Regions from separate parts of the Paenibacillus sp. QJM3NY_38 genome, predicted to be linked through region 1. Evidence: predicted binding sites of a transcription regulator. Region 1 holds the regulator's gene; the other holds the start of a gene.
What was found. Region 1 encodes LexA, which represses DNA repair genes until DNA is damaged. Its sites were predicted from a motif close to CGAACATATGTTCG; they were not measured.

Region 1 (21,352 bases):
TGTATAAGAGGAGAGAGCAGTTAGTCATGGCAAGATTTTCGCAAGATATACTCGAATTGAGCAGTGAGATTGAGTCCAAAATCGGTCAGCGTATACGGGAGATCGACGCTATTGTTGATTTTAATCAGTGGAAGGTGATTGATGCTTTCCAGAAGTTTCAGGTGAGTGATTTTCATTTTGCGGCTTCCACCGGGTATGCATACAATGATCGCGGCCGTGAAGTGCTGGATGAAGTCTATGCGGACGTATTTGGAGCCGAATCTGCCCTGGTAAGGCCGCATTTTGCTTCCGGTACCCATACGATCTCAACAGCACTGTTTGGTGTGTTAAGGCCTGGAGATGAGCTGCTGTATATTTCTGGCCGTCCCTATGACACCCTCCATAAAGTGATTGGCGAACCCGGGGACGGCACCGGGTCCCTTCGGGATTTCGGAATCGGTTATCAGGAGGTTGCGCTAACCGAACAAGGGGAGATTGATTGGGAGCGGGTAGAGAGGGCCATCACGACTTCAACTAAGGTGATCGGTATCCAGCGTTCCCGAGGGTATGACTGGCGTTCTTCGTTCACGGTATCGCAGATTGGTGACATGGTCAGCCGGATCAGGTCTATACGTCAGGATTTGATCATTTTCGTTGATAATTGTTACGGCGAGTTCACGGAGCGATTGGAGCCAACGGAGGTGGGCGTTGACCTGATGGCAGGCTCGCTTATCAAAAACCCTGGCGGCGGCATTGCTGAAACCGGCGGCTACATATGCGGTAAAGCAGCCTATGTCGATAAGGCTGCCTATCGGCTGACTGCTCCCGGCATCGGACGAGAAGTGGGGGCTATGCTGGGGACGACCCGAGGCATCTATCAGGGATTATTCCTGGCACCATCCACGGTTGGACAAGCGGTTAAGGGCAGCATCTATGCTGCCGCGATGTTTGAGGCGGTGGGATTCACAACCAAGCCGGGCTGGCAGGATGAGCGAACCGATTTGATCCAGGCGGTATCGTTTACCGGAGCGGATCATCTAATCGCTTTTGTTCAAGGGATTCAACGGGCTGCGGCGGTCGATAGTCATGTGGTGCCTGAACCTTGGGATATGCCTGGGTATGAACATCCCGTAATCATGGCGGCAGGTACGTTCATTCAGGGAGGAAGCCTCGAATTATCAGCGGACGCGCCGATCCGATCACCTTATATCGGTTATATGCAAGGCGGCTTAACCTACTCCCATGTTAAATATGGTGTGCTTATGGCCCTCCAAAGCATGAAAGATCGTAAATTGTTGTGAGTTATCCTTACATGCGGTTGACGTGGTTGATCAGGAAATGTACAATAGGATCAGAATAGACCACTTGGAAGGTTGATGAGATATGGGTGATGAGATTCGGAGGAATATGGCGTTATTTCCGATAGGCATAGTTATGAAGCTTACGGATCTATCTGCCAGACAAATTCGCTATTATGAGCAGCATAACTTAATTGTCCCAGCCCGTACGTCGGGCAACCAACGCCTGTTTTCCTTCAATGATGTGGAGCGACTGCTAGAGATTAAGGCTTTGATTGAAAAAGGTGTTAATATCGCCGGCATTAAGCAAGTAATGAACCCTGTCACGAAGGAGTCAGAAGAGGCTACCGTCATTACTCCTGATACCGAGAACAGACGCCGTGAGATGTCTGAATCCCAGTTGCGACGTTTGCTGAAGCAGGAATTGATTACCGCTAAAAGACCGGGTCAGGTTTCATTGATTCAAGGGGAATTATCCCGGTTTTTTAATAAATAAGGATTGCCATGCTGTAATTCTTCATTCAATCTAGTTTTTATTTAAAAAGGAGAGGATAAAGTGAGTTATACCAGAGAGGACATTCTACGCATTGCCAAAGAAGAAAATGTTCGATTTATCCGCTTGCAATTTACAGATTTGCTTGGAACGATTAAAAACGTTGAAATTCCTGTAAGCCAGCTGCCTAAAGCGCTTGATAATAAAATGATGTTCGACGGTTCGTCCATCGAAGGTTATGTACGGATCGAAGAATCCGATATGTACCTGTACCCGGACCTGGATACCTTCATGATCTTCCCTTGGGTATCCGAGGATCGCGTTGCGCGTCTGATCTGTGATGTCTACATGCCTGACGGCACTCAGTTTGCAGGAGATCCGCGCGGCATTCTGAAGAGAGCGCTGAAAGAAGCTGAAGAGATGGGCTTCACTTCCATGAATGTCGGTCCGGAGCCTGAATTCTTCCTGTTCAAAACCGATGAAAAAGGCAACCCGACCATGGAGCTCAATGACCAAGGCGGATACTTTGACCTCGCGCCTACGGATCTTGGCGAGAACTGCCGCCGCGATATCGTGCTGACGCTGGAAGAGATGGGTTTCGAAATCGAAGCTTCTCACCATGAGGTTGCTCCCGGCCAGCACGAAATCGACTTCAAATATGCAGATGCGGTTAAAGCGGCTGACCAGATTCAAACGTTTAAATTGGTAGTGAAGACGATCGCTCGTCAGCATGGACTGATTGCAACATTTATGCCGAAACCGCTATTCGGTGTGAACGGCTCCGGTATGCACTGTAACCAATCGCTCTTCAAAGGCGGAGAGAACGCGTTTGTCGACGAGAGTGATGAGCTTGGCTTGAGCGTAACGGCTCGGCACTATATGGCGGGTATTCTTAAGCATGCACGCGCGTTTGCCGCGATCACGAACCCAACGGTTAACTCGTACAAGCGTCTCGTGCCTGGTTACGAAGCACCTTGCTACGTTGCATGGTCTGCAAGTAACCGCAGTCCGATGATTCGTATCCCTGCATCCCGTGGCCTCAGCACGCGCATCGAAGTGCGTAACCCGGATCCGGCGGCTAACCCGTATCTGGCTCTGGCTGTCATGCTGAAAGCAGGCTTGGACGGCGTTAAGCGCGAGCTGTCGCTCCCTTCTCCAATTGACCGTAACATCTACGTGATGACGGAAGAAGAGCGCATTGAGGAAGGCATCCCTAGCTTGCCTGCAAACCTGAAAGAAGCGCTCAACGAGTTGATCCGCAGCGAAGTCATCTCCGATGCACTCGGTGATCATGCGCTGGCTCACTTCTATGAGCTGAAAGAGATCGAATGGGATATGTACCGCACGCAAGTTCACCAATGGGAACGCGATCAGTACATTACGATGTATTAATAGAGGAATCCCTTGCGCCGTATGGCGTGAGGGTTTTTTGTTTTTGGGCAGATGATGTGGAATGATAGCTATTCTTGTTTCACCCCCGAAATGCCCCCATTTAAGAATGGGTAGCTGCTTTCCAAACAGGGCTTGTGGGATTTAGTTGAAGTCATATAAAGTAGTGGGGCAGGATGAATGTAGTGGATGAAACAAAAGGAGATCAGTAAATGGCGATTCTAAACGACCATGAAGAGAAAGGGACCCGAGCAGAGTTCACCTTTATATCTCGTATTCCTAGTGAGGATGAAGGATGCCAGATCAATTTTAAGTTTTATGAGGCTAGCCGAATCATTTATGATTTGAATTTTGGGTGGACGAATTTGACGATCCGGAATTTTATTTCGGTAACTGCTGAATTCCCCTTGGAGTACTTAAATGGTTTTAAATTAGATGGTTTATTTATGTCATTTGAAAAACATTTATACCAGCTGAGCTGGGAACCCATGGAACAAGAAGGAATCTATCAGTTGCGTTTTTACGGATCGGAGCAGGATTTTCAGTTAAAGGCCGACAAGGAATCTGTCCGGAGATTTGGTTCCCAATTTAAACAGGACTGGGATGAGGCTCCGCTAGTTTAATAAAAGTAATCATTTTGACTCATGGTTATGGAGAATCGTTTATAGAATGCAACCTACTACAGAATCACCCTCTATATAAGGGGAGATTCTCTTTTTTTGTTCTTTTCGGAAGAGGGGAACCTTTGCTCACTTCCATGACTCTAATTAGATGAGGTGAATCGGTTGGAGCTGGATTACTTGAAGCAGATGACGGTGATGGACACACAGACACTGGATAAAATCATGAACTTGTACGGAAATGATATCTGGAATTACGCTTATTTTCTGACCAAACAGCAAGCACTGGCAGACGATATTGCTCAAGATGTGTTTATTAAAGCTTATTTTGGCATACATACATTTCGCGGTCAGGCGTCGTTAAAAACGTGGCTGCTCACGATCACACGACAAACCGCGTTCCGGTACAAAAAGGCGTTTTTCTTTCGGAAAGTGACCCTTAAGGACAGACTGCACATCGATGCGTCAAGTCGGTCCGCGGAACTGGAGTATCTGGACGGGCAGTACACGGATGAAATATGGGCCATGATTATGACTTTACCCAGGAAGTTTAGGGAGGTGCTCATCTTGGACCTTTACTATGAGATGTCAATCAATCAGATTGCGGAGTTCCTAAACCTAGCGGCGGGTACCGTAAAATCCAGACTGTATCGGGCAAGGAAAAAAGTGCAGAACCTGTTAAAGGAGAATGGAGATGAATGAGGATAAACCAGACTGGTATTCCCGGGTTTCAAAGGGACCTTTTCCAATTGAAAAATTTACGGCTGAAATGAAAAAAAACGTCCAGATGTCCGTGATCCGTGACGAAGGCAAGCCTAAGCGCCGAAAGTATCTACAAGTTGGCTTTATAGGCGTGCTGCTGCTTCTGGTTATGTTACTTGCCATACAGCTGCCTTTTGACGTTGAGGAACAACAGAGAGCTGAGGATGTACCAACACATAAGGAGGAGATAATTCGGGCACAAGGCTTTACAGATCAGGGAAGGCTCATTGTGGTTGCTGTGGAAAACGAAAAAATCACGACACTGGGAGCTCCTAGCTGCTTCGGTATCGAAACGGACCAATCGTTTACCGGAAACTACATCGTACGATATAGCTATAATGAAGTTACGGATGAAGTAACCACGCTGGATGATCTTACTTTTATTCAGCCAACTTCTGCAGCTGTCCATATGGTTCGATTGCCGTTTCAGGATGCGGATGTATTTATTCTTACACCGCAATATCAGGACTGTCATGCCATACAGATCTACGCATTCGCCGTGGAGCATGATACGGGCAAGGCTGTGCAGCTCAGGTTTCAAGATGAATTAACGGTGTCCTATACTTCCTATTACAGACCAGGTACTGCACCCATGGTGAAAGACAATAAGCTTGTTCTGCAGTCCACGGAGGGGCCGGGTGGGGAAGGCTCGCCGGATTATAAACCTTTACGGCTGTATCGGCTGGATCTTAAACAAGGCATTATGGAGCAAACAAACTAGCTATGATCAAGTTTTTGTGATCTATATAGAAAAAGCAAGAGGTTACCATCCAATTAAGGGAGGTAACCTCTTATTCATAGATCTATGAGATTAGTGGACATCCCGGAAGAGTCCGATTACTTTACCGAGAATAGTAACATGGTTCAGGCGCAGTGGCTCGTAGGTAGGATTCTCCGGTTGCAATCGTACATGATCCTTCTCTTTATAGAAGGTCTTTACAGTTGCTTCGTCTTCCTCTGTCATCGCTACTACAATGTCGCCATTGTCTGCAGTTTGCTGCTGGCGCACAATGACATAGTCACCGCTGTGAATGCCAGCTTCGATCATACTGTCACCGACAACCGACAACATGAACACCTTATCGTCGCCTACATAATGCTGCGGGAGCGGGAAATAATCCTCAATGTTCTCCATGGCTGTAATAGGAACACCTGCAGTGACTTTACCAACAACAGGCACTCTGGCAATGGTGTGGGTAAACAGATTCGCGCTATCGGACTCTTCTTGGCCAAGCAGCTCGATTGCTCTTGGTTTCGTAGGGTCACGGCGAATTAGGCCTTTCTTCTCCAAACGGTCAAGATGTCCATGGACCGTTGAACTGGAAGCTAGTCCGACAGCCTCTCCGATTTCCCGGACAGAAGGCGGGTAACCCTTGCTACGAACTTCGTTGCGGATAAACTCTAAGATCGCCAGCTGGCGGCTGGATATTTTCGACATGCCGTATCAACCCCATTTAGTAACGTTTGGGAAAATTATAACATAGAACTTCCGTTCGTACAAACATAAGTTCTAAATATAAATAGAACAAATGTTCTTTTAGGTATTGAATCAAACAAGTGTTCGTGTTATTATAGATCCATAAGAGAACACTTGTTTGGGAGATGATGATTCCATGTTGAAATACAGTACATACCGCAGCATTTATGAGAACGTTCCAGTGCAAACGATGAAGTCCCCGGAGACTTGGATCCATCAATTAAAGTCCAGAATTGAATCCATTCCTTTTATAAAGCTTTTATTCATCCTGTTGATCGTAGCTTCTTTTTGGACAGGGGCATACTCTGTTTTTGCTGGGGGGATGGACAAGCCCACAGGGGAGAAGCAGGTTATTGTTCAATATGGTGATAGTTTGTGGCGGATTGCTTCCCTTCATAAACCGGCAGATATGGATACACGAGTATATCTGGATAGCATCCGAAGAATGAATGGATTGAAAGGTCCGGATATACAGGCCGGAGAGGTGTTGTCTTTACCAGTCTGGTAATGGGATGACACTAACAGAAACTCTTTCCTTATATATGTCCCTACTTCTCGCTTCATATTTGTAGTATTGCCTGACGATGTGATTTCACGCAGTGTAAGCGTGTTTATAATAGACGAGTATTGATTTCTTAACAATGAGGAACCCATTTATGGGCATCATATGTTCATATTTGTTCTTAATAAGAGTTTGCAAGGGCGCTGTTGCCTTGACAAGCTCTTTTTCACATGTTTAAGTTATACATGATATCGGAATTGGAGGAGAAGTCATGGACATCGATACTTTGGTTGAACGCATCAATGTACTAGCAAGAAAACAGAAGAGTGAGGGATTGACCGCGGATGAGCTCAAAGAACGGGCTGAGCTTCGGGAAATATACCTTAACAATATTCGCAGTAACTTTAGACAACAGCTGGAATCGATCGAATGGGTTGATGAAAATGAACAAAAAGGCGGCCCGCGATTAAAGCATTAGTCGATGAACTGGCATCTGGATCTACAACAGTGGATTCAGGGACCAGATAGAAGGATAGAATTATAATACTTGGGGTGCCGGTATTCGTGGGAATCGAATACGGTTACCCCAAGTTTATATGGATTGGCAATATTTTGAAATTGAGTTCAGGGGGAACCATATGTCACGATCATGGGAAAGAAAAGTCAACAAAAATATGTCACAGCTCAACAAGCAGCGTAAGAAGCAGGGGCTGACCTCGTACCAAGGCTCTGCCGTTAATGATAAGCATGACGTGTTTAAAGGACGTAAGTATGTACTTCCATTAGTGCTTGTTGCATTGGCTGGTTTGTATGCGCTTCTCGGAACGGCGACGTCACAGGCAGCCGGCGGAAGTAATGACGTGTTGAATTGGGTTGGTGTCAGCTTGTATATTCTGTTGGCGCTTATGATTTTCTTGCGCAAGCCTTACTTGAAGATTGAGCGTGCTTCCGTATCCACGATGAAGTTCAATCGGGAACGTCGTTTGGCTGTATCGGAAATCGAGAAAATCAAATTGGCTTCGGGCTCTGTTGTGATCCAAGGCAAGGGAAAAGCAGGCAACTGGGTATTCTCGCGCATGATGAATCTTTATGATACGAAAGCGATGGGCGAAAGATTGGAAGAGTTCGCAAAGACTCATCAAATTCCAGTGGAGCATAATTAACAAATAAAATAGATCACAGTGTATATGAGGAGTGGGAGAGACATGCCGATAGCTGCGGTTTTGTTTGATTTGGACGATACCTTGTTGTGGGATGAACGTAGTGTGGAAGAAGCGTTTGAAGTGACTTGCCAGGCCGGAGCGTACGAGACCGGCGTTGATGCCAAAGCACTGTTGGCCGCAGTACGGGAAGAAGCGAGAGCATTATATGAATCCTATGATACCTTTGCTTTTACCAAAATGATCGGAATTAACCCTTTTGAAGGCTTGTGGGCTAATTTTACGGCTGGATCGCAGCCTGAATTCAGACAGCTGCAGGAGCTGGCACCCGTATACCGCAAGGAATCATGGCGGCGCGGACTTCAGCGCCTGGGCGTTGATAATGAAACATTGGCCCAAACGTTGGCCGAACAATTCGCTGCTGAACGCAGAACAAGACCATACGTATATGAAGAAACGTTTGAAGTTCTGAAGGAACTGCAGGGGAATGTAAAGCTGCTGCTTCTTACGAACGGAAGTCCAGATCTGCAGCAGGAGAAGCTGGACGGTGTTCCAGAACTGGTTCCTTATTTTGATCATATTATCATCTCGGGCGATTTTGGCAGAGGAAAGCCGGATGTTTCCATCTTCCAGCATGCACTCGATTTGTTAGGTGTCGAGGCGGATCAGGCCGTGATGGTGGGAGATAAGCTGACCACAGACATTAAAGGCGGAAATGCGGCTGGACTGCATACCGTTTGGATCAATCGGGTAAACCGACCTCATGATCCTTCCATTCAACCGAAGTTTGAGATCAAACATTTATCGGAGCTGCATGCCATCATAGCATCCCTATAAACTATGCAATAAAGAGCTTACACCCTTATATTTGGGTATTCGATTGTACATAGGAACAGCCATAACTGCGGAATTCTGCGGTTATCGGCTGTTTTTTTGTTAGTTATACGATCGGACTACAACCTTGCAGCCTGGCTATGATAAACGTCACACAATTGTAAGCTGCATGAGATAGAAGTAACAGAATAATGCGATATAATGGAATAGGAAATTTAACGAGGTTTGGAAATGACCATTACGTGTTTGAACCATACATAGCCCTATTTTGTAAAAGAGGTGTAGAGCATGACCCGAAAAAAGATGGCCCTAATTGCAGCTATGGTGCTGATGGCGGTTGCGCTTGCCGCATGCAATGACAGCAAGGCAGAATCCAGTGACGATGTGATGGCGGAACCCATCATCGTCGAGCTGTCTCTGACACCGGAGAGCATTAAGGCTGGCGAGAAGGTATTGATCGAAGCGAAGGTGACACAAGCCGGAAGTCCGGTGGAAGATGCGAACGCTGTGGAATTTGAAGTCACGCTGGAAGGCGGCGGCGTTCAGGCGAAGGTCCCGGTTAAGCATGATCAAGGCGGGGTATACAAAATGGAGAAAACCTTCGATGAGGCAGGAACCTATCGGATTGTTTCACATGTCACGGCGAGAGGACAACATTCCATGCCGTTAAAGGAACTGAAGGTAACAGAGTAACGCATTGCAAATAAATAAGGCAGCGCATGATCCCGGTAAGCGGATTGATGCGCTGCCTTATTCCATTTTCCTGTTCAATCAGCTTCCATGAACCTTAGGGCTTATTGGAATTGAGGATCTTCTACCGGTGTGGCTACCCATCCGTTCTCCTCAATGAAAAGACGAACGGCGATGATTTGCTTGTTCTCCATCAATGTGAAGAAGTGAGGTGTGTTTTCCGGTACGGAAATGACATCGCCTGGCTCAAGCTCTACATTAAAATAACCGACATCGTCGGAGCCCTTAATAATGAAAATTCCTTTTCCGCCGACAATCGCACGGATTTCGTCTTCCGAGTGGGTGTGAACCTCTTCGAATTTTTTCAGCAGGTCCTCTATATTAGGCGTGGACTCGGATAGTGTGATGACATCCCAGATTTTGTAGCCGCGTCTTGCAGCCAAGTCACGAATTTCTTCATCAAAGATGTCCAAAATGCGCTTCTTATCGTCATCACTCAGCTTGAAATTTTCTTGAAGCGCTGCCGGGAGTTTTTCCATATTCCAGTGCTCGTAAACAACCTCTTGGTTATTCAGGAATTCCCGAACATTCTCTTCCCCAGTAATGCGTTCGTTCGTGTTGCGAATCACAATCTCTGCCATAGCTTTAACCCTCTTTCTCCCGTTGGATTAATATGTATTATAGCCCCCCTCACAGCATTTGTCATCTGCAAATGTTGATTTGTACCCATTGCAACGCAATATTTCGGCTTTTCTATTGAAAAATATTCTGATACACTAAGATTTAACGTTTTCGGGGGAGGTTTATGAGTTGAACAAGCCTAGCTTACAAGAAGTACTTAAAGAACGAATATTAATTCTTGATGGTGCCATGGGCACAATGATCCAGCAGGAGGACCTCTCAGCTGAAGATTTTGGCGGTCCGGATCTTGATGGCTGTAATGAAATGCTGGTCATTCATCGGCCGGATGTCATTCAGAAAATACATGAACAATATCTTGAAGCAGGTGCCGACCTGATTGAAACCAATACGTTTGGCGCAACCTCGGTTGTGCTTGCTGAATACGATATACCTGAACTTGCCCGAGAAATTAACCTGAAAGCGGCTCACTTGGCCCGCGCAGCGGTTGAAAAATATTCCACGCCGGACAGCCCGCGTTATGTGGTCGGAGCGATGGGGCCGACAACGAAGACGCTCTCGGTTACCGGCGGTGTGACCTTTGCCGAATTGATTGAGAGCTACGAGGAGCAAGCCGTTGCCTTGATTGAAGGCGGCGTTGATGCACTTCTGCTTGAAACATCGCAGGATACATTAAACGTGAAAGCCGGGAGCATTGGGATCCGCCAAGCGTTTGATAAAACGGGAGTCACGCTCCCAATCATGATATCCGGAACGATTGAGCCGATGGGCACGACGTTGGCCGGACAAAATATTGAAGCTTTCTACATTTCATTAGAACATCTGAATCCCGTATCCATTGGCCTAAACTGTGCAACGGGCCCGGAATTCATGCGTGACCATATTCGCTCCTTATCCGAAATGTCCAGAAGCGCGATCAGCTGTTACCCTAACGCGGGTCTCCCGGACGAGAATGGGCAGTACCATGAATCTCCTGAATCGTTGGCTCAAAAGATGGGTGCTTTTGCTGAAAAAGGCTGGCTTAACATTGCCGGCGGATGCTGTGGGACAACACCCGACCACATTCGCGCATTAAAACAAACGATGGATGGCTTCTCCCCACGACCGCTGGATGGTGGACATTTGCCGGCATTATCCGGTATCGAGCCGGTATATATCGAGCAGGAAAATCGACCGTACATGGTAGGGGAGAGAACGAACGTTCTGGGTTCCAGAAAGTTTAAGCGTTTAATCGTAGAAGGTAAATACGAGGAGGCCTCCGAGATCGCCCGTGCACAGGTCAAGAATGGCGCGCATGTCATTGATGTGTGCGTACAGGATCCGGATCGTGAAGAATCGGAAGATATGATTAAGTTCCTGGAGCTCGTAGTTAAAAAGGTTAAAGTGCCGCTTATGATCGATACGACGGATCCGGCAGTCATTGACTTGGCGCTGCAATATTCGCAAGGGAAAGCGATTATTAACTCCATTAACCTTGAAGACGGTGAAGAGAAATTTGAGCATGTGATCCCGTTGGTGCATAAATACGGTGCCGCGGTTGTCGTTGGAACTATTGATGAGTCCGGTCAGGCAATCCATCGCGATGACAAGCTCAAGGTGGCCCAGCGTTCATATGATCTGTTGGTGAACAAATATGGGGTCTCGCCAGAGGACATTATTTTCGACACACTTGTATTCCCGGTAGGTACGGGGGACGAGCAGTATATCGGATCAGCCAAGGAAACGATTGAAGGCATCCGCATAATTAAAGAAGCCATGCCAAAAGTGCATACCATTCTCGGTATCAGCAACGTTTCCTTTGGATTGCCGGAAGCGGGTCGTGAAGTCTTGAACTCTGTATATCTGTACGAATGTACGAAGGCCGGATTGGATTACGCAATCGTGAATACGGAGAAGCTGGAGCGTTATGCCTCGATCCCTGAAGAAGAGCGTCGTCTAGCCGAGGATCTGATTTACAGAACCAATGATGAGACGCTGGCGGCTTTTGTCGCGGCATTCCGGGATAAGAAGGTAGAGAAGAAGGTTAAGGTATCCAACCTGACGCTTGAGGAGCGACTTGCATCCTATGTGGTGGAAGGTTCCAAGGAAGGACTCATTCCGGATCTAGATGAAGCATTAACCAAATACGGCGCGCTGGAAATCATTAATGGACCTCTGATGGCCGGGATGACCGAGGTTGGACGTTTGTTCAACAACAACGAACTGATTGTCGCGGAGGTGCTGCAAAGCGCCGAAGTAATGAAAGCCTCCGTGGCTTATCTCGAATCCTTTATGGAGAAAAACGAGTCGTCTGTCAAAGGGAAAATCATGCTTGCCACCGTGAAGGGGGACGTGCATGATATCGGTAAAAACCTGGTGGAGATCATCTTATCCAACAATGGTTACCAAATCATTAATTTGGGTATAAAAGTACCACCGGAGCAAATTATCGAGGCATACCGCCGCGAGCAGCCTGATGCTATCGGCTTGTCCGGATTGCTCGTGAAGTCAGCCCAACAGATGGTATCCACCGCTCAGGATTTGAAGAACGCGGGGATTAGCGTTCCGATCATGGTAGGCGGGGCGGCTCTTACACGAAAATTCACGAAGACCCGCATTCGTCCCGAGTATGACGGCATGGTGCTTTACGCGAAGGACGCAATGGATGGTCTTGCCTTGGCCAACCAGCTCAGCGATCCGGTCCAGCGGACGAGAATCGCGGAAGAGATTAAGGCAGAGCAGGAAGCCGATGCTGCGGCTCCGCAAGTGGTTAAAGTAATGCCAAAGCTGTCAGAAGGACTGCGCTCCAAAATTTCGACCGACGCTCCTGTATATTTACCACCGGATATGGAGCGGCATGTGCTCCGAAATTATCCGATTTCGCATATTCTGCCATATATCAACATGCAGATGCTGTTAGGACATCATTTAGGTCTGAAAGGTTCAGTGGAACAGCTGCTTAAAGCCAAGGATCCCAAGGCGGTATCGCTTAAGGAAACCGTTGATGGGATTCTGGAAGAGGCCGTTCAATCGGGGATCATACAGGCTCATGCGATGTACCGTTTCTTCCCGGCACAGTCTAGAGGAAATGACATTCTCATATACGATCCAAAAGATACAACAAAAGTATTGCATACCTTTACGTTTCCGAGACAGCAGGTTGAGCCGTACCTGTGCTTGGCGGATTTCCTGAAATCCGTAGACAGCGGGGTTATGGATTACGTTGGATTCCTTGTCGTTACAGCCGGTCACGGCGTCGGAAAATTGTCCGGGGAATGGAAGGACAAGGGTGACTATTTGCGCTCCCATGCACTTCAATCGGTCGCACTGGAAACGGCAGAAGGGCTGGCGGAGCGGATTCACCATATGATGCGGGATACGTGGGGATACCCCGATCCGGCAGACATGACAATGAAACAGCGCTTGGGTGCGAGATACCAAGGCATTCGCGTATCCTTCGGATATCCGGCCTGTCCGGATCTGGAGGATCAGGAACCGTTATTTAAATTGATGCAGCCAGAGGATATCGGCGTTCATCTTACCGAAGGTTTCATGATGGAACCGGAGGCATCGGTATCCGCTATGGTCTTCAGCCACCCGGAGGCTCATTATTTTAACGTGGATAAAGCTTAACATTTGAATACCGGTACAGCCGGTTTGAAATCCTCCGATTGTTTCGGGGGATTTCTCCGGTTTACAACCGAAAGGGGAGAAGAGGGATGGAACTCTATTTTTTAGGGACAAATGCGGGGGTTCCTACGCTGCAGCGTAACGTGACCTCGATTGCACTGCGTTTGCTGGAAGAACGAAGAAGTCTGTGGCTGTTTGATTGTGGAGAAGGCACGCAGCATCAAATATTGAAATCCCCGCTCAAGCTCTCCAAGCTTGAGAAGGTATTTATTACCCATATGCATGGTGATCATGTGTTCGGTTTGCCAGGTTTGCTGTCCAGTCGAGGTGCCCAAGGGGTAACTTCACCCCTGACGATATATGGTCCCCCAGGTTTAAAGCTCTTCATTGAAACTACGCTGAGCATCAGCCAATCGCGCGTACCCTATACGATGGAGGTCATTGAGCATACCGGGGGCGTGTTGTTTGAAGACGATCACTTCCTCGTGGAATCGGCAAAGCTGGATCACAGGGCCGAGAGTTACGGATACCGTATCGTGGAGAAGGATCTTCCCGGCAGTCTGGACTTGAAACGGTTGGCGGATTATGGACTCAAGCCAGGACCGCTTTATGGCAAGCTGAAAAGAGGGGAAAGCGTGGAACTCGGCGACGGACGATGGATTCATGCCTCAGATGTGCTCCTGACACCGAAAAAAGGGAGAGTGGTCACGATTCTCGGGGATACAAGGCCATGCGCTGGCGTGGAGACTCTGGCCAAAGGAGCCGATCTTTTGGTTCATGAAGCCACTTTCATGGAGGATCTGTCGGAGCTCGCGCACGAATACTATCACAGTACGGCTAAACAGGCGGCGGAAGCAGCGAAACGGGCTGAAGCAAGATCGTTATTCCTGACCCATTTCAGCTCCCGGTATAAGGATATAGAGCATTTGCAGCCGCTGCTCAAGGAAGCGCAGGAGATTTTTGAGAATACACGCTTGGCAGAGGACTTTGGCTTGTACCCAATCCAGCGCAAATCATAAGCAGGAACAGCTGCTATTTACAGGGAAATATCGAGGGATTGAGTGAATTATTTTCCGGGAAAGCGCAGGAAATGACAAAGCGGTTTATAATCACTAACCCTTGGACAGTCTTCGATCTCTTTCGACTATTTAGCTGCCGGACTGAAGAGCTGTCCACGAACCTTGCAACCGGAAGTAGCCTTCTTTACAATAATACTAACCGGGGTTTCTACGTAAGCAAACATCTGCACAGAGTATGAACCATGGTTATACATATTTATTTTGATATATGACGATGAGTAACGACACGGCGATGCCGAGAACGCTAATACTTTAATCAATGAATCATTTATGGCGTGAAGGAAAGAAATAAAGAAGGTGCTATCAATTCATGGAAAAACCAAAACCAAAAGGATTGCTGATTGACCTGGATGGAACGCTGTATCATGGCCGTTATCGGATTGAGGGAGCAGACCTTCTCATCGAGCGGCTGAAGGAAATGCAGATTCCGTTTCTGTATGTAACGAATAACTCATCACGAACACCGGAGCAAGTGGCCGCGCATCTGATGGAGATGGGAATACCTGCCTTGCCGGAGGAAGTATGCACCTCCTCCCTGGCTGCTGCTAAATATATTGCTGAGGAGTCGCCGGGTGCCAGAGTGGCGATGCTTGGCGAAGAGGGGCTTCGTGAAGCGCTATTGTCTGCAGGTCTGAACATCGTGGAGCAGTCCCCTGAATATGTCATTCAAGGAATCGACCGCTCGTTCCATTACGAGAAGTTAACCCGTGCCGTTCGCTGGATTCAGGAGGGAGCCGCGTCGATATTGACCAATCCGGACTTGCAGCTTCCATCGGATACCGGCTTGATGCCCGGTGCAGGTTCGCTGGGCGCTGCGATCGAAGCCGCTTCCGGAGTGAAACCGACGGTCATCGGAAAGCCGTCCTCGATATTAATGAAATTTGCTTCGGATCGCCTTGGTTTGGCTCCGGAGGACACTTATGTAATCGGAGATAATATACGTACGGATATCGCGGCTGGCGCGCATGCCGGCTGTAAGACGGTGCTCGTTATGACCGGAATCACGACCGATCTCAATATGGAAGCCCATATGGAAGCCACTGGTGTCACACCCGATTTTATCTGCCGGGATTTGAGTGAAGTGAAAGATCTGCTGTGTTCATGATGAGTGAGAGTGTACATATAAACTTTTGTGATTGACGAAAGGGAAGATGAATGATGCCGGAACTGCCGGAAATGGAAAATTACCGAAGATTGTTATCGCAGAGCATTTTGAATGTGCCGATCACGAATGTCGTCGTGAACCGTGAAAAATCACTGAATGTGACCGTTGACGAATTTACTTCCGTGTTAAAGGGAAGCAAGGTCATTTTTGTGGAACGTAGAGGCAAGCACCTCATATTCCATTTGCATAACGGAGGCAGACTGCTGCTTCACCTGATGCTGGGCGGCATTTTGTATTTAGGGCATAAAGATGAGGAGCGTCCATCAAGGTCGACCCAGGTCGAGATCACCTTTGGTGATCAGGTGCTGTATTTTATCGGACTGCGTCTGGGTTACTTGCATTTCCTGACAGCCAGAGAGACGGAAAATGCGCTTAAAGAGCTTGGTCCTGAACTTCTGGATCGGCGAATGACCAAAGCGCGCTTTGTCGAACGGATTGGAAAACGGCGGGGCGCTTTAAAAACTACGCTGGTCAATCAGCAGGTTGTCGCGGGGATCGGCAACTGTTATGCGGATGAGATTGCCTTTGATGCCCGCATTCACCCGCTGTCCAAAATCCAGGATTTATCGGAGCAGTCTTTAGAGCAGTTATACGAGAGTACCGTTAAAGTGATGCGCGAGGCGACGGATGGCGGCGGATATATGGAAATGCCGTTTCAGGAAGGGGATACCCTGACGGGGGCATACAACGACGAGTGCAAGGTGTACGATCGCGAAGGAGAGCCTTGTGTTCGCTGCGGTGCTCCGATCGTAAAGATGGAGCATACCTCGCGCAAAGTGTTCTTTTGTCCGAACTGTCAGCATGAAGTCTAAAGTCCGAATTGGGAGCCATGTCAGCACACGGGGCGGATTTCTCGCAGCAGCCCAGCATGCAGCCGGGATCGGTTCACTAGCCTATCAGTATTTTCCGAAAAATCCGCGCAGTCTTCACTTAAAGATGCCGGACGTCCGCAATGCCGCCGCCTGCTCCGAGTTTTGTCAGGAACAAGGACTCGTTTCGATCGCGCACACCCCATATCCGACGAATATGGCGGTTGGCTTAACCCGGGGAGAAGCGTTTTACCAGTTGACGGTAGATTCCCTGAAGAATGATCTCATGATTGCCGAGGCTTGCGGATCGCTGGGTATCGTGGTTCATTTTGGGCATCTCAAGAGCCAGGATATCCTTGAAGGGTATCAGAATATTATCCGCTGCATGAATGATGTGTTGTCTTCCTGGACGGGAAGGGCTAAGCTGCTGATCGAGAATCAGGCGGGGGATCATGGATCAATGGGGATGACGCTTGAAGAGAGCGTGAAGGTCAGACAGCTTGCTGATTATCCGGAGAAAATAGGCTTTTGCCTGGATACCTGCCACTTGTTTGCCGCCGGAGGTTGGGACATTTCGAATACGGATGAGCTCCTTGCCAGGGGCAAATCGCTGGGCTATTGGGAATCTGCCGTTGCCGTTCATTTGAACGATTCGAAATATGGGGCCGGCTCAAGAAAAGATCGCCACGCCCGCATCGGACAAGGTATGATAGGAACAGAAGCTCTGAAACGTCTGGTTCTGGCACCGGAACTTGCAGGCAAGGCTTTTGTCCTGGAAAGTGAAAAAGGGGCTGACGGCACGCACCGGGAAGACATCGCCAAGGTGCTGTCCTGGTCCTGATTAAGGGAGAGAGTAATATGATTCATCTGTATTTAGACGACTGGCGCCCCAATCCGAAAGGATTTGCGCTGGCACGAAGCGGGGAAGAGTGTTTGCTGATGCTCCGTGAATGTGAAGTGGATGTTCTGTCCCTTGACTTTGAATTGGGACATGGCCAAATGAACGGCGGAGACGTGGTTGCAGCCATGATCGCGGAAAAACTGCAGGCCCGAGAAATATATTTGCATACCTCAAGCCCATCAGGCAGAAGAAAAATGTATGAGCTGCTCTATGAGCATATGCCGGAAAGTGTCCGGGTTCACAATGGTCCGATGCCGGAATCCGTTCTGCGGGAAGTCGCCCAGGGTTCAAGATGATTGAGGTAACGCAGCGTGAATTGACGGAGAGGCTTGAATGGCACGAGCGTCTGACGAAACGGGATGCGAAAGCGGATCCTGTCATCGTATTTTTACATACGCCATTCTGCGGCACATGTGCCGCAGCGCGTAAGATGATCAACATTGTAGAACATGTGGTGCCGGACGTGCAGCTGCTCGAAGCCGATGTGAACTTTCTTCCGGACATTGTGGAACGGTATCAAATCCGCAGCGTTCCTGCATTGCTGGCTATTCAGTCGAGTCCCCTCCCGGCACCGGAGGTGCTGTACCGGATGGGTTCCGTGCAGGATATCGTGAGTTTTGTGAGGAGTGTGCAGCCATGATTTCGCTACAGCATTTGTCGCTCGTCAGAGGGAGCCGTCAGATTCTGGATGATGTTAGTATCGAGATGAAGCCGGGTCAGAACTGGGCCATCTTGGGCAGGAACGGATCAGGCAAAACGACGCTGCTGGAAATGATGACAGGATATATGTTTCCTTCCAGCGGGCGTGTGGAGGTCCTTGGCCATGTTTACGGACAATGCGACGTTCGCGAGGTCCGCAAATCGATCGGCTATATTAGCCAGTCGTTATTGGAGAAATTGACGCTGAGCGACCCCGTCTGGGAGGTTGTGGCAACAGGGGCTTACGCCTTTCTGCGCTTCTACCAGGACATACCGGAAGAGGCCAGGAACCAGGCCCATGCCCTGCTGAACGAAATGAATTTCGGCCATCTGGCGGAGCAGCCGCTCGGGATATTGTCACAGGGTGAACGTAAAAAGGTAATGTTGGCACGCTCCCTCATGGCCGATCCGAAGATTCTGATTATGGATGAACCGTGTGCGGGCCTGGATTTGTATGAACGGGAGAAGATGCTGCAGGAGATTGACAAGCTGAGGCAGCGCGAAATTACGGTTGTGTATGTCACGCATCATATCGAGGAGATTGTCCCTTTATTTACTCATGTGGCGCTCATGAAAGACGGCCGCTTAACGGGTGCGGGAACAAAAGAAGAAGTATTAAACCATGAACTTATCAAACAAACTTATGATATCGACGCTCAGCTGGAATGGGATGGCGGACGTCCCTGGATCAAAGTTATTTCTGGAGGTTAATCCGTTTGGATGAATTAAATGTGATGCAAGAGCATGAGGAACAGAATCAAAGTCACCGGGATTTTCACAGCAAGTGGGTATGTACGGCAAACCATGGGTTTGCTCCTTACGCCCAAGAAGAGCTGCGCCGGATGTTTGGCAGTATAAAGAGCACGATGATGATACCGGGTGAGGTGTTTTTAGCGACAGTCGGCAGCTCCGAAGATGAGGCGAAGCGGCTGATTACGTCTTCCCCGCCTATTTTTCTGCGGCATTTGTTTCCGGTACATCTGGAGGTGACAGCCGATACCGCTGGCGATGCATTGCATGCTGTCGTTGAGCATGTCATGAAGCGGGAGGAAATCGGCCGCAGCCGTGTATCCATCCAGATCCGAAAGACGGAGAACAGCTCGTGGAAGGAAAACCCCGCGGCCCTTCGGGATGAATTACAGCATCGCTTGGCTGCGCTAGAACTTGAATACACGGTACAGGCACCGGAGTGGATCATTTCACTATTCGCTGCTGACAGTGTCTGGTATGTTGGCGTGTCACGGCCGGAGGACAACCTGTCGGATTGGAACGGAGGCGCCGTCCGCTTTCAGCGGGAAGAGGGACAAATCTCAAGAGCCAAATTCAAGCTCCTTGAGGCGGAGAAGCAGTTCGGAATTCCGTTTGATTCCTTTCGCAAGGCTGTCGATATCGGAGCAGCGCCTGGCGGATGGACCTCCTTTTTATTGGAGCGCGGCCTGCAAGTTACGGCCATTGATCCGGCGAAAATGCATCCATCACTCGATGGTCACAAAAACCTCCGCGTGATTCACAAGAATGCAGCGGACGTATCGTTTAGAGACTCTGAGTTTGACATGTTGGTGTGTGATATGAGCTGGAGTCCTAAACAAATGGCCAGAATGGTAACCGGGCTGCTGCACAGTCTTCAGACGGGCGGCACGGCTGTCATTACGGTTAAGCTGCTGACTAAGAAACCGATGGCGCTGGTGAAAGAGATCATGTCGGTGTTTGAAGAGTCCAGAATGCAGATTCAGGGAGCAAAGCAGCTGTTCCACAATCGGGACGAGATTACGCTATATATGATTAAGTATTAAAAAAGTCTTTACAAGTCAATGTATTTTGTTCTATAATGATTCCAAAATTAACCAACGACAACGATAGGGAAAGCATCCCGCTATTCATCACGATTCAGTGATGTGGCGGAGTGCTTTCCTTTTTTTGTTGTGCTTGTAAGTCAGGGGAGAGGGCGTTGAGATGAATCAGCCTTGCAGATTGGTACATGGGGAAGTGTTGAGCGAGCGTTACGTGATTGACCGCGTGATCGGTGAAGGGGGCATGAGTTGTGTATATCTGGCTGAGGATCTGAAGCTGCCCGGGAAGAAATGGGCAGTGAAGGAGAGTTTGTCTGAACCCGGTATGCAGCGCACCGTTCAGGACGAGGCACAGCTTCTGATTAAACTCAGTCACCCGCGGCTGCCGCGCATTGTCGATTTTTTTCATGCTCAGGCTAGCGGCTACACCTATTTAGTTATGGATTATATTCAGGGCATGACATTGGAGAAGTACTTCCGGGGATATCGGGGGAATGTGAATCCGGACTTCATCATGGAACTGACGGAGCAACTGCTGGATGTTTTGGAGTATCTCCATAATCACGAACCTCAGGTTGTATTCCGGGATTTAAAGCCATCAAACATTATGCTGACCGATCAGCTGGAGGTTCGACTCATCGATTTTGGAATCGCCAGAAGCTATAAACAGGAGAGTGGCGAGGATACCGTCAAGCTGGGCACGGTTGGATTTGCGGCGCCGGAGCAGTACGGAGGAAGGCAAAGCGATGCAAGATCGGACCTGTATGGGCTTGGAGCGCTTCTGCTTTATCTCTCAACCGGCGGTAAATTCAGTGAATGGATAACGGGCGTGGAGCGACATATCCGTGGCGATTTACCAAGAGCACTTGTGCCCGTTATTCGAAAGCTGCTGCAATATGCTCCGGAGCATCGATATCAATCCGCGGCAGAAGTTCGTTCAGCGCTCAGTAGGCATCAGTCGATCACTGCGAATATATCAAGTGCTCAGTCCAACACGCTAGCCGGGACGCTTGTGGCAGCCGTATTGGGGGCATCATCCGGTGTAGGAACAACCCATAGCTGTATCGCATTCGGGCATTACCTGGCTTCAAGGTACGGGAAGGTAGCGATCGTAGAAATGAGCGCAAAATCCACCGCCTTTACCCGGATTCAGGAAATTGCCGAGGGCGGGAAGCTGGGGTCTATCCGAAAGTTCGAAATTAACGGGATTCACTTTTGGCGGCAAACAGCCAGAACGGAAGTTATTTCGCTGCTCGGGGGCAGTTACGATGCGGTGGTGTTGGATTTGGGAGCATACCGGGACAGCGAACGGCTTGAGGAGTTTCTTCGGGCCGATCTCCCTATCGTTATCGGATCAGGAGCGGAGTGGCGACAGCATGATGTGGTAACGCTGGCCCGGATGCTGTCAAGACATCCTCAGCCGGCCAGGATCTACGCACTGCCTCTTGCTGGGGAAG
Region 2 (9,551 bases), 3.0 Mb from region 1:
ACGCACTCAACTGGCTAAAGCCATAATAAAAAAGCCGCCCAGGGATGGACGACTTAATAATTCTAATATTCACTTACTTCAAAATTAATCTTAGTATCTAGAGAGGAAGAACATGACCATTTTACTGAGGTTCGATTTGACAAGTCAAAAGCCAAAATTACTAATAAAAAGCTCTATTGGCCATTTTCATTGTGTTTGCTATTAATATCTATTTATTTCGAGCCAGGTTTACATCACTCTATTGGAACCACTATGAAGCGTATATATGATAGTGGACTGGCGAATACCAAAATATCTTTTGATAGATATAGTAGCTATTTCAGATGAGAGATCAAATAAAAAATCAGATTCCAACCCATGGTTCATTCCTATTTCTTAAACGAATTCCATTATTTGTGTTAAATTTAAATTGAATTACATTATCTATTTGGTATAATATAATCGACTTACTATATTTTACATAATAATTCAAAAAAAAGATGAAAGGAGGTCGCTAGGTAATACATTGTTATAGAAATTCTGTTTTGATTTTTCCCCGAAGATTTAATTTTTTTCAATTCTAAACGAAAGAAGGATGAAAATGTTTAAAAAAGCTGTTTTATTAATTTCGCTTTCTTTGTTTATGGCGATCACACCACTTACACCACTGGCTAGTGCAAACGAAATCCAAGAAACAATAGTATTAAACCCCAATGGTCTATCCATACCACAGGAAGTCATTCAAGATTTGAAAGAAAGCAATCCTGATGCTGGATTAATTACTATTTATGAATATGGTGAAGTTCAAAGCGTTCAAGATAGAAATATACAAAGTAATAACTCACCATCGGCCCTTCTTCCTCCAACATATGTTTATAGGATTACATCTAGCAAAAGTGTTACTCAGTCAGATGTACTTGTCAAAGATGAATTCAAATTCTCTGTGGCTAAAGGTGAGGACGTAACATTATCCCAGACATATACAGGTTCTCTAAAAGGCTCTATTTCAGGTTCTCCTTGGGATAAGGGTGCTATCGGTGCCGAAATAACTATTACAGCACAATACACAAAAGGAACAAAATACTCAGGACCACCTGAATCCTCTATTTATAATACAAGAGAATTCAGAATGAAGTTTTATGAGGAGCGGGGTACCTGGAGACAAATTAGAGACGCCATCAGCACTATAACCCAAGAGGTAATTGCTACTGAAACTAAAACTGGCAACTATAATAAGCCAACCCGTTTCGTGTCTTATAGTCTTGACAAAACAGTAAGATGAATAAGCGTAAACACACAATAGGGATTATCACCATTCTGTTACTTCTAGTTTCTTTACCCATAGGTTCGATATTAGGAAATTTATCTCTTATTTTGGTGGATTTAACACCAATGATGCAAGATGTTTTCATTCTTTTATCTGTAATAATTTGCATAATAGCATCGATTATTTTTTATATAACTTTTTCAAAAGAAACTGAAAATTGAAGTACCCTAAACACTGAGAGGGTGTCACGAAAGTCACCAAAATTGACTGAGGGACGACCCTCCCTCCTTTTTGCCTTTGAATATTAAACTATTAATCCTCATGTGTAATCAATGATGATCGTATCGTTAGATGAATTTTTAGAAATGAAGCATACTTTCAAATCGCTAATGATCCTGATAATTGAGAAACCTCTTGTTCACGAATAATTAAATAGAAGAAAAGAGAAGAGGTACGCCCCGGTCATATGCCGCATTCATGCAGCCGTGCGTGTCATTCTCGCCTTTTTCTATGCTCCTATCGTAACATGGCCAAATCATCAGGTGGTCTTCAGCATTTCCCGATTTCCCCCACTTTGTCGTCAAAATTCTTTGCATATTTCCTCAAAGAATCGCATCAACTTTAACGTGTTGGCCATGCTCTCGATGCCTTCGCTGATCCGCCGGTCCACGGTGCTATGCGCAACGCCGCGCTTCATAAACAAAATGGTTTCCTTCCGGCTGTACCCTTGCAGAAATCGAAGGTCGATCGCTTGTTTTACTTCGTCTTCGAGAATCTGACTGTGGGCTCTACGTATCATTGAAGAATAAATTCTATATTGTCCGTAAACCCACTTCTGTTTTTCGGTCAAGATTACAGCGTTCGCCGTCTTATCCGCATGGAGATCTTCCTGATCGATGCGACGAGCTGCTTCTCCGTCAATTGCTACCTGAGCTAATTCTTTCTGGTATTTTTCGAAGTCGCTCATGAATAGCTGCATGGATTTAAAATTGCTGAGGTAGAATTCCGTCGTTTGGATCTCATCCTCAGATGCTTTAGCGAAAAGTTCCCCTTGTCCCCATGCCATCGCCATTCCCCTCAATCCCCTTTGTGATATAATCGGTGAGAGGAATATATTACCGATTGACCCCCGACCCGGCCAAGGATTAGGGGGTCTTATTTATTTTCTGATCTTTCGGTGTCACTTTCCCCAGAAATCTTTATAACAATCCGAGCAGACCTTCATTTTGTTTCCATTCACTTGGTTTTTCATCACACACACTGCTTCTTTTTCCTCACATAGGTCACAAATTGGTTTTGGCTGATCCATGTTCTTCCTCCTTTGGGTAAAGAGTTGTTAGCGCCGTTCCTGCTATGCTCAATGCCTTTGCATGATGTTCTTCTTTGTATTTGTATCCTCCGCCTAAACCTTCACCCAGTCCAAGTCGTACTATTTTCTCCAGCGCTTCCTTTAGTATCTGTTCACGGGCTTCAACAACATTTAAATCATCATTTAGATCCATTAAAAGATTTTTATATCGTTCTGCTCTCCGCTCTGCCTTGTCTGCACGTCCTTTATTTATGACTTTAATTGCGCGAGGACCGTCGCCCTTTTTGATGTAACCTTTCTGATCCAATTTCTCAACAAGTTTGAACGCTGTAGATGCTGAGCTGCATTTCATCCCCAACGTGATTTCACGAATAGAGGGTGGATAACCGTTTTTATTCACAAAGTTTTTGATAAATTCCAGAGCATCAGCCTGCCGATTTGTCAGTTTCTTTTGTTCTCTCATGCCGACATTCCCTCCCAATTCCAGAGTCCCTGCATACCCTTTTCAGGAATCGGCTCTGCCAAGCATTTCACATCAGACATTTCCCATGCATATCGGCCAGGGGAGTAAAAACCGAACTTATCCTCTTTTAAACTGACACGCTTGTCTTGCCCGCCTGTTCCGTTGTATAGCAGCGGCATTCCACTTTGATAGTCGGTTCCGATTGACCAACACTCAGTTAGGTTTGCAATCGCAACAACTGCTCCGGTTGGCAGGTTATCGACTGAATACCCATGCCGCACTAATGCTGCCTTGATTTCTGGCACCTCGCATGCTTCCCGATCGATCTTCTTGCCGGCGTGAATTGCTATCGGGCCGCGGTGCTTTGTAGCCCAGCTGCGAGTCTCATTGCCCTTTTCCAAGATAGCAATCAGCGTCGCCCAGGGTTGAATTATGGTTATGGCCTTCATCCGTTATCTCTCCTGCCCTTCCTTGTCTGTGAGCCAATCGCAGTATTTCTGTATTTCTTCCTTGTCTTCAAAATAAGTCCACGGTGTTACTGCTGCATATGAGGTCCCGTCTTTGTACATTTGATGTGGCGTGACCCGTTCTTCACGTTGTTCATCGTAATATCCGACTTTAATTCCGTATTCAGGCGAATAATGCTCAATATACGATGCAGCAACTTCTCTGATTTCGTGCTTTGTTGTATATGTCTTGCAAGAACAATCCTCTTTAGCTGTTCTTCCTAGCGGGGTCTTATACTCAACCTGTCTGTTGTCATCGCAAAGGTTGCATTTAGGCTCATAGATTCGGTTGGAATCAACGGTATAAATCATTGCCTTGTAGTCTTTCAGTAATTCAGTTAAACGCATTTTCTTTGCTTCCCTAAAAGCATCAAACTTTGCGCGTTCCAAATCATCTTTTTCGCGAGTTCGTTCGAATTCGATTTCTCGCATTCGTTCCTTGACCGGCTTTAATTCAGCGTTTTCTTTCCGAAGTCGAGCCATTTCTGCCTTGTATTCATCTTTGACAGAGGCCATAAGCGATGACTTAAACTCATCAACTTGCATTTCGAAATCAATCGGTTCGCTATAGAAATCATCATAGTCGTTCATTGTTATCAGCTCCTTGATGGGCTGCAGCCCTTGTATTATCGAACCCACTTGAATCCTTTGTAATGATCTTCAATAAGATATGCCTTGCCACCCGGGACAAAGTTATTCGGCTCCACTCGCAATGCTCCGGATCTTGTTTGAACAAACCCATAATCAGCAATCTCTGCACTTGCAGCAACGACCATTTTGATTTGCTCAATGCGACAGCCGGATTCAATTAGCGGATTCAAAGCCTGATCAATCAGCTGAATTGCTTTTGGTGAAATCGCCATCCTATCATCTCCTTTGTGAGAAGATTCTTTCCTGGGATTAGAACAGGGTTAGCTGCAGTGGTTGCTCATCCTGATTCGCTTTTTGTGTTGCCTTTATTGGTTTAATAGCTTCTATCTTCGCTTTTCCATTGATCTCTTTTCTACCTCCGCCAATCATCTTGTCCATTGCTTTGAAGATTCTCCGGTAATGCCAAACGTCTGAGAAAAAGAGGGGAGTATACCAGACATCATGATCCCTTAAGTCTTCTATTACTGGATTGCTCAATGTATCCCCTATAACCACATATCCAGGGCATCCGAGCAGTGACAGCTGAATATAGCACATAAGTGCAGCAGTCTGGTCGATGTCCTGGGCAACGAAAAGAATATGATCCTGATAATTGATGCCTTTAGCCATGACTGCATTTGCAAAGCCGATGAGCGTTGCTCCTGCCCCACATGCAGGATCATTGACACTGATGTATCCTTTCTTACTTATCTGGCCGTCAATTTCTCCAAGTTGCATATCTGCCATGAGCCTGCACAAAAGATACGGTGTAAAAAATTGCCCTTTCCAATGGTTGCTGAGCTCAAGTTGCATAAACAAGTTGCCTAGAAAATCTTGTTCATGATCTGCATCCAGTGCATCCACAACGGATGCGAATAATTCAGGAAACAGCCTTTGTTCTTTGGCATCATACCTACCTATCCGATCTAAGTAATACTTTTCCCGCTCCGCAAATCGTTCTTTATCAAATCGGTTGGATATAGCACAGGCGGACATGTATATGAAATCACTCCAAACCTGCCAACTTTGTTGCTTATAGGTGATCTGTTTAAAGCAGTCAATGAATCGTTTTTGATGACTATTTAATCCCGATATACCTTTCCTCATGTTGATTCACTACTCTTTCTAGTTCTGAACTTGATCGGCTTCTTATGCGATGCTGGAATGGGTTTTCCAACAATCTGTGCCAACTCATCCGGACAAAGCTTATAGTTCATGACTTTACTCGGGGGTGACCCCTTCAATTCATTTTCACGATTAGGTACCGATGTTTTCATGTTGCTTCCCCATCCCACAAGAACTGACGTTCTGTTAAAACCATGTAATTAGGTACCCCGGTCTGCTGCGACCGGGGTTGTTGACTTTGAATGCTATTAAGCGGCTCCACCGTCTCTCATCATCTTGGTGACCATTTCCTTATACTTCTTCCACTTCGGTTGAATTTGGCTAGAAGGGATGCCAGCAATCTTTGAAATCTCAACCCATGTCTTACCCTCATTCAGACGCTTTTCCAAGAACAATGGGAAATCCAACGGGATATCTTCGAAGGAAGGACGTTCTTTCAGGATGAACTGTTCCAGCTCCTCCTTGCTAATCTCTTCATCGAATGCCTGAGTCTCCTCAGCCTCAGAAACACCATCAGTTGCAGTATCCTGATCAGAGTCCTCGAAGGTCATTTCCTGCCCATCCGATTTTTCCTCATGTTGCTGTTCTTGCATCCATTCCGGAAGATCAGAACCTTCTTGTGTTGAACCCTCACCCATGATTTCCTTTTCATCATTCAGTTCGCTGCTTTCCTCTGCCGGCGGTGGGTCCCCTGCAGGATCCTCAGCTTTTCCATCACTGTGTTCAGTAGCTCCCTCTCCGGATTCTTCGAAGTCCAGTTCAACCTGATTTTCATCCTTTTGCTCATCCGACTGCTCAACAGATGTCACCACACCGGAAGCATCTGTTGTGACTCGACGTCCTGTCCAAGGTCTATACATGTCTTCCTCATCGTCCCCAAAGTCTAAGGCAGCCTGCGGATCTCCCAGGAAAACATTGATCTTCTCACCTTGGTTGGTACTCAAGAACAAGAAATTTTCTTGAACCACTTTGAGGGGCAAAGTCAACTTGATTTCAACATCCGAATCCCCGACTTTAATTCCTTTTCCCATAGTTGCAGTGAATTTGGCGAAGTTTTTAATCATATTTAAGCAGCTCCTTTAATGAATTTTTGATGATAGGCCCAACAAAGAGCAATAGCATCTGATGGATCAAATAGCCGTTCTCTTACATCCCCAGTCTTGTACTTCCCTTTTGGATCATCTCTTTTGTACAAAACTGGTATCGCAATTTCGTCATAATCCAAATCAAACAACATCTGCATTTCAATAGCGACTGTCTCTTTGTCTGCATTTCCCTTACCAGTTTGCATTTTAAGCTCAGACGGACGCACTTCTGCGATCTTCACACCAAGATGTAGGGCTGCCAACGTAACCATGGAATAAGCTCCTACCAAAGCAAGCACACTATTGGCATTTTTGAAATGAACTGGCCTTTCTAAAATGAGCACATGAGGCCTTTCCTGCTTAAGCATTCGAAATGTATCCTGATATATCGCATCAAGTACGTCTGGCATTTTTATCTTGCTGTAATCCCGGATCCCGAAATCGAGGGGCTTTCCGCGTCCCATGGTTGCCCATCCTGCGTAATTTGTTCCGTGGTCTATAGCCATAAGCTTCATTTCTAACTACCCCTTCCTTCCGTGCTACACCTAGTAGTACAAAAACTTCTCCGATTAAACGTCCTTTATCGTCATAGATGATGTCATAAGGTGTATCCTGAAAATACGGATCGATTCGAACTTCACTGCGCAAGCTTCCCGCCTCCTATCTCGATAGCGAGCTGAAATTCTTTGACACCCTCATCAATCTCTGAAGATTCCATGTCTGAAAACTCTATAAGCAGCTCCTGACGATCAGGAACACTGCCAGTGTGCATGAACCGATGTCTCATGTATTCGAACACGCTCCACTTGCTCCATGGACTCCCCATCATCCTTCCTCCATTCACGCCCAACGGCGCTTATTGATATCGGCCACCTTGTTTTGTTTTGGTGGCTGCGGACCGGGATCCGAATGCACCCGATCGTAATTGACGAATTTATTGAATTGCTTCAGGAACACCAGCTCCACAGTACCCACTGGACCATTCCGTTGTTTAGCGATGATGATCTCGATGATATTTTTCTTTTCGGATTCCTGATTGTAGTAGTCATCCCGGTATAAGAACGCAACGATATCGGCATCTTGCTCGATCGAACCGGATTCCCGAAGGTCACTCATCATCGGCCGCTTGTCCTGTCTCTGCTCTACCCCCCTGCTGAGCTGGGAAAGTCCGATGATTGTAACTTCCAGTTCCCTCGCCAACTGTTTCAAAGTCCGGGAGATTTCGGACACCTCCTGCTGCCGATTCTCCGTTCCACGGCCTCGACTGGTACCGGAGATCAATTGCAGGTAATCAATCACAATCAGCCCAAGCCCTTCTTGCTTCTTCAACCGGCGGCATTTCGACCGAATGTCATGAACCGTGATTCCTGGGGAATCGTCTATCAGGATATTCGTTCCGCCTAAGGCTCCAGCAGCTGCTGCCATCTTGGTCCAATCCTCGGACCCCATATCACCCATCTTGAGCCTACTTGCCTGGAGATTGCCCTCTGCGCTGACCATCCGTGTGACCAACTGTGCGGCTGACATCTCTAAACTGAAAATAGCGACAGGTTCCTCAATACGGGCGGCCACGTTCTGAGCGATGTTCAAGGCGAAGGCTGTTTTTCCGACCGATGGACGCGCTGCAACGATAATTAAATCGTTCTTCTGCAAACCACGATGATCCAGTTTAACGATGATGATAAAACCACAATTGCCCTCGATGATATTGCAGATTTGATACCTCATAAAGAAAAATTGATATTAACTGCAGAGCGCTTTATTTAATCTTTCTTAGTTCCAAAAAGCCCCACCATCGGGCTTTTCTTTTTACTCATGATACGAACATACATTCCTAACAAGAAAGGTGAATCCTGGGACAAATCAGAACCTAACGAAAGATATAAAAAGCAAATAACCTAAACGTCCCTCATAGCCGGAAACGGCTATTATTTTTACAACTAAACCGAACATACATTCTAATCAGAGGTGCAATTATGTTATTTTCCCATTATCAAGAGACGACACTTGAGAAATCAATATCTAAACACTACAGATTGCATAGATTTTGGAGTGCCGAAGCACTACTGGATATTGATCGTATCGCAGAAACATTTGATGTTGACCTGAGGTACGATACATGCAAATCAGTTTCTGATAACAATGAAAAAATCATAATTCTTGATAAACGATTAACTGGTTTACAGCAGCGCAAAATTTTCTTTCACGAATTGTGTCATGTGTTACGACATGCAGGTGATCAACGTAAAATGCCCGCACTCTTCCGAGAAGGTCAAGAAGCTGAAGCTGAAAACTTTGTGTTATATGCGTCTATGCCTTTCTATATGATATCCAAGCTAAAAATACCCGATCGCCAAGATGAGGGTGTGCAATTTCTATCATCTACTTTCAAAGTGCCCTTAAAGTTGGCGAAACGGAAGCTTGAACAAATCCAGCGAAGAGAACTTCAAGGAATACTAATTCTTGAGACAGCCAGGCAGCTCTTAACGAACCATGCCATTGAAGAAACACAAGCAAGTCTCGGGGAGACAACATTCTATGCATACTATGATCCAGCCGGAGATTATATAGAACCTTCCCAAATCATTATTCAAGTCGACAAAGAGACGTTGGTGTCACAAGAAGAGCTCCTCTTCGATTTAGGAGGACCGTTCGAAAGAATAGAGGAAAATGAGTTGCAATATTTCTCTGATTCCATACCGGTCAAATTTCATGACTTGGACTATACCAGTGATGGACGTATTAGCTTAAGGCTGAGCCATCTCGCAAGCAGATATTATAATTCAGCATACAAATTCATCGTACATAGAAAAGATATTGATCAGATCTTGAATTTTCATGGGGCATTATTTTAGGAGGTCGATGGAATAGTGGCTAGCTTTTTCAAGGTACCAGCAAAAAATAAACAAGGATTTAGTGGGTATGTATAAAGGATGGCCCGCCCTATCCTGTCACCGGAAAACGTAACCAAATCAAACGTCGAGGAGATACGAAAAAACAAGCCGAAGAACGAGTCGATAAAGCGATCCATTCATTGAAGGAAGATGGTATCGACACTAAAAAGGTCAAGAATTTCCCTTTCAAAAAAGTCGCATTAGAGTGGCTCGAAGAATACTCAAGGGGGAAAGTAAGGAAAGGAACTATCAGACTCCGCAAAAATTCATTAGCTATTTTGAACAAATATATA

Region 2: the regulator LexA is predicted to act here: its motif matches at 8,186-8,199, upstream of AC0VZ8_RS28000 (ImmA/IrrE family metallo-endopeptidase).

Annotation. Positions count from the first base shown of each region.
Region 1 is NZ_CM149665.1:3,009,166-3,030,517, forward strand. Features, by position in the region: gene AC0VZ8_RS13985 (methionine gamma-lyase family protein) at 27-1,280, shown strand; gene AC0VZ8_RS13990 (MerR family transcriptional regulator) at 1,363-1,773, shown strand; gene glnA (type I glutamate--ammonia ligase) at 1,834-3,162, shown strand; gene AC0VZ8_RS14000 (hypothetical protein) at 3,372-3,782, shown strand; gene AC0VZ8_RS14005 (RNA polymerase sigma factor) at 3,945-4,481, shown strand; gene AC0VZ8_RS14010 (hypothetical protein) at 4,474-5,262, shown strand; gene lexA (transcriptional repressor LexA) at 5,353-5,979, opposite strand; gene AC0VZ8_RS14020 (LysM peptidoglycan-binding domain-containing protein) at 6,155-6,526, shown strand; gene AC0VZ8_RS14025 (DUF896 domain-containing protein) at 6,792-6,998, shown strand; gene AC0VZ8_RS14030 (hypothetical protein) at 7,159-7,683, shown strand; gene AC0VZ8_RS14035 (HAD family hydrolase) at 7,726-8,517, shown strand; gene AC0VZ8_RS14040 (FixH family protein) at 8,803-9,207, shown strand; gene AC0VZ8_RS14045 (cupin domain-containing protein) at 9,309-9,845, opposite strand; gene metH (methionine synthase) at 10,015-13,455, shown strand; gene rnz (ribonuclease Z) at 13,542-14,471, shown strand; gene AC0VZ8_RS14060 (TIGR01457 family HAD-type hydrolase) at 14,842-15,636, shown strand; gene mutM (DNA-formamidopyrimidine glycosylase) at 15,690-16,508, shown strand; gene AC0VZ8_RS14070 (deoxyribonuclease IV) at 16,498-17,346, shown strand; gene AC0VZ8_RS14075 (cyclic-phosphate processing receiver domain-containing protein) at 17,364-17,702, shown strand; gene AC0VZ8_RS14080 (thioredoxin family protein) at 17,699-18,046, shown strand; gene AC0VZ8_RS14085 (ABC transporter ATP-binding protein) at 18,043-18,816, shown strand; gene AC0VZ8_RS14090 (SAM-dependent methyltransferase) at 18,822-19,898, shown strand; gene AC0VZ8_RS14095 (serine/threonine protein kinase) at 20,059-21,352, shown strand, end outside.
Region 2 is NZ_CM149665.1:6,040,515-6,050,065, forward strand. Features, by position in the region: gene AC0VZ8_RS27945 (hypothetical protein) at 581-1,261, shown strand; gene AC0VZ8_RS27950 (hypothetical protein) at 1,827-2,318, opposite strand; gene AC0VZ8_RS27955 (LexA family protein) at 2,530-3,018, opposite strand; gene AC0VZ8_RS27960 (ASCH domain-containing protein) at 3,015-3,467, opposite strand; gene AC0VZ8_RS27965 (hypothetical protein) at 3,471-4,115, opposite strand; gene AC0VZ8_RS27970 (hypothetical protein) at 4,151-4,387, opposite strand; gene AC0VZ8_RS27975 (N-6 DNA methylase) at 4,425-5,261, opposite strand; gene AC0VZ8_RS27980 (hypothetical protein) at 5,528-6,343, opposite strand; gene AC0VZ8_RS27985 (crossover junction endodeoxyribonuclease RuvC) at 6,346-6,879, opposite strand; gene AC0VZ8_RS27990 (hypothetical protein) at 7,002-7,193, opposite strand; partial or broken gene dnaB (replicative DNA helicase) at 7,205-8,095, opposite strand; gene AC0VZ8_RS28000 (ImmA/IrrE family metallo-endopeptidase) at 8,341-9,219, shown strand.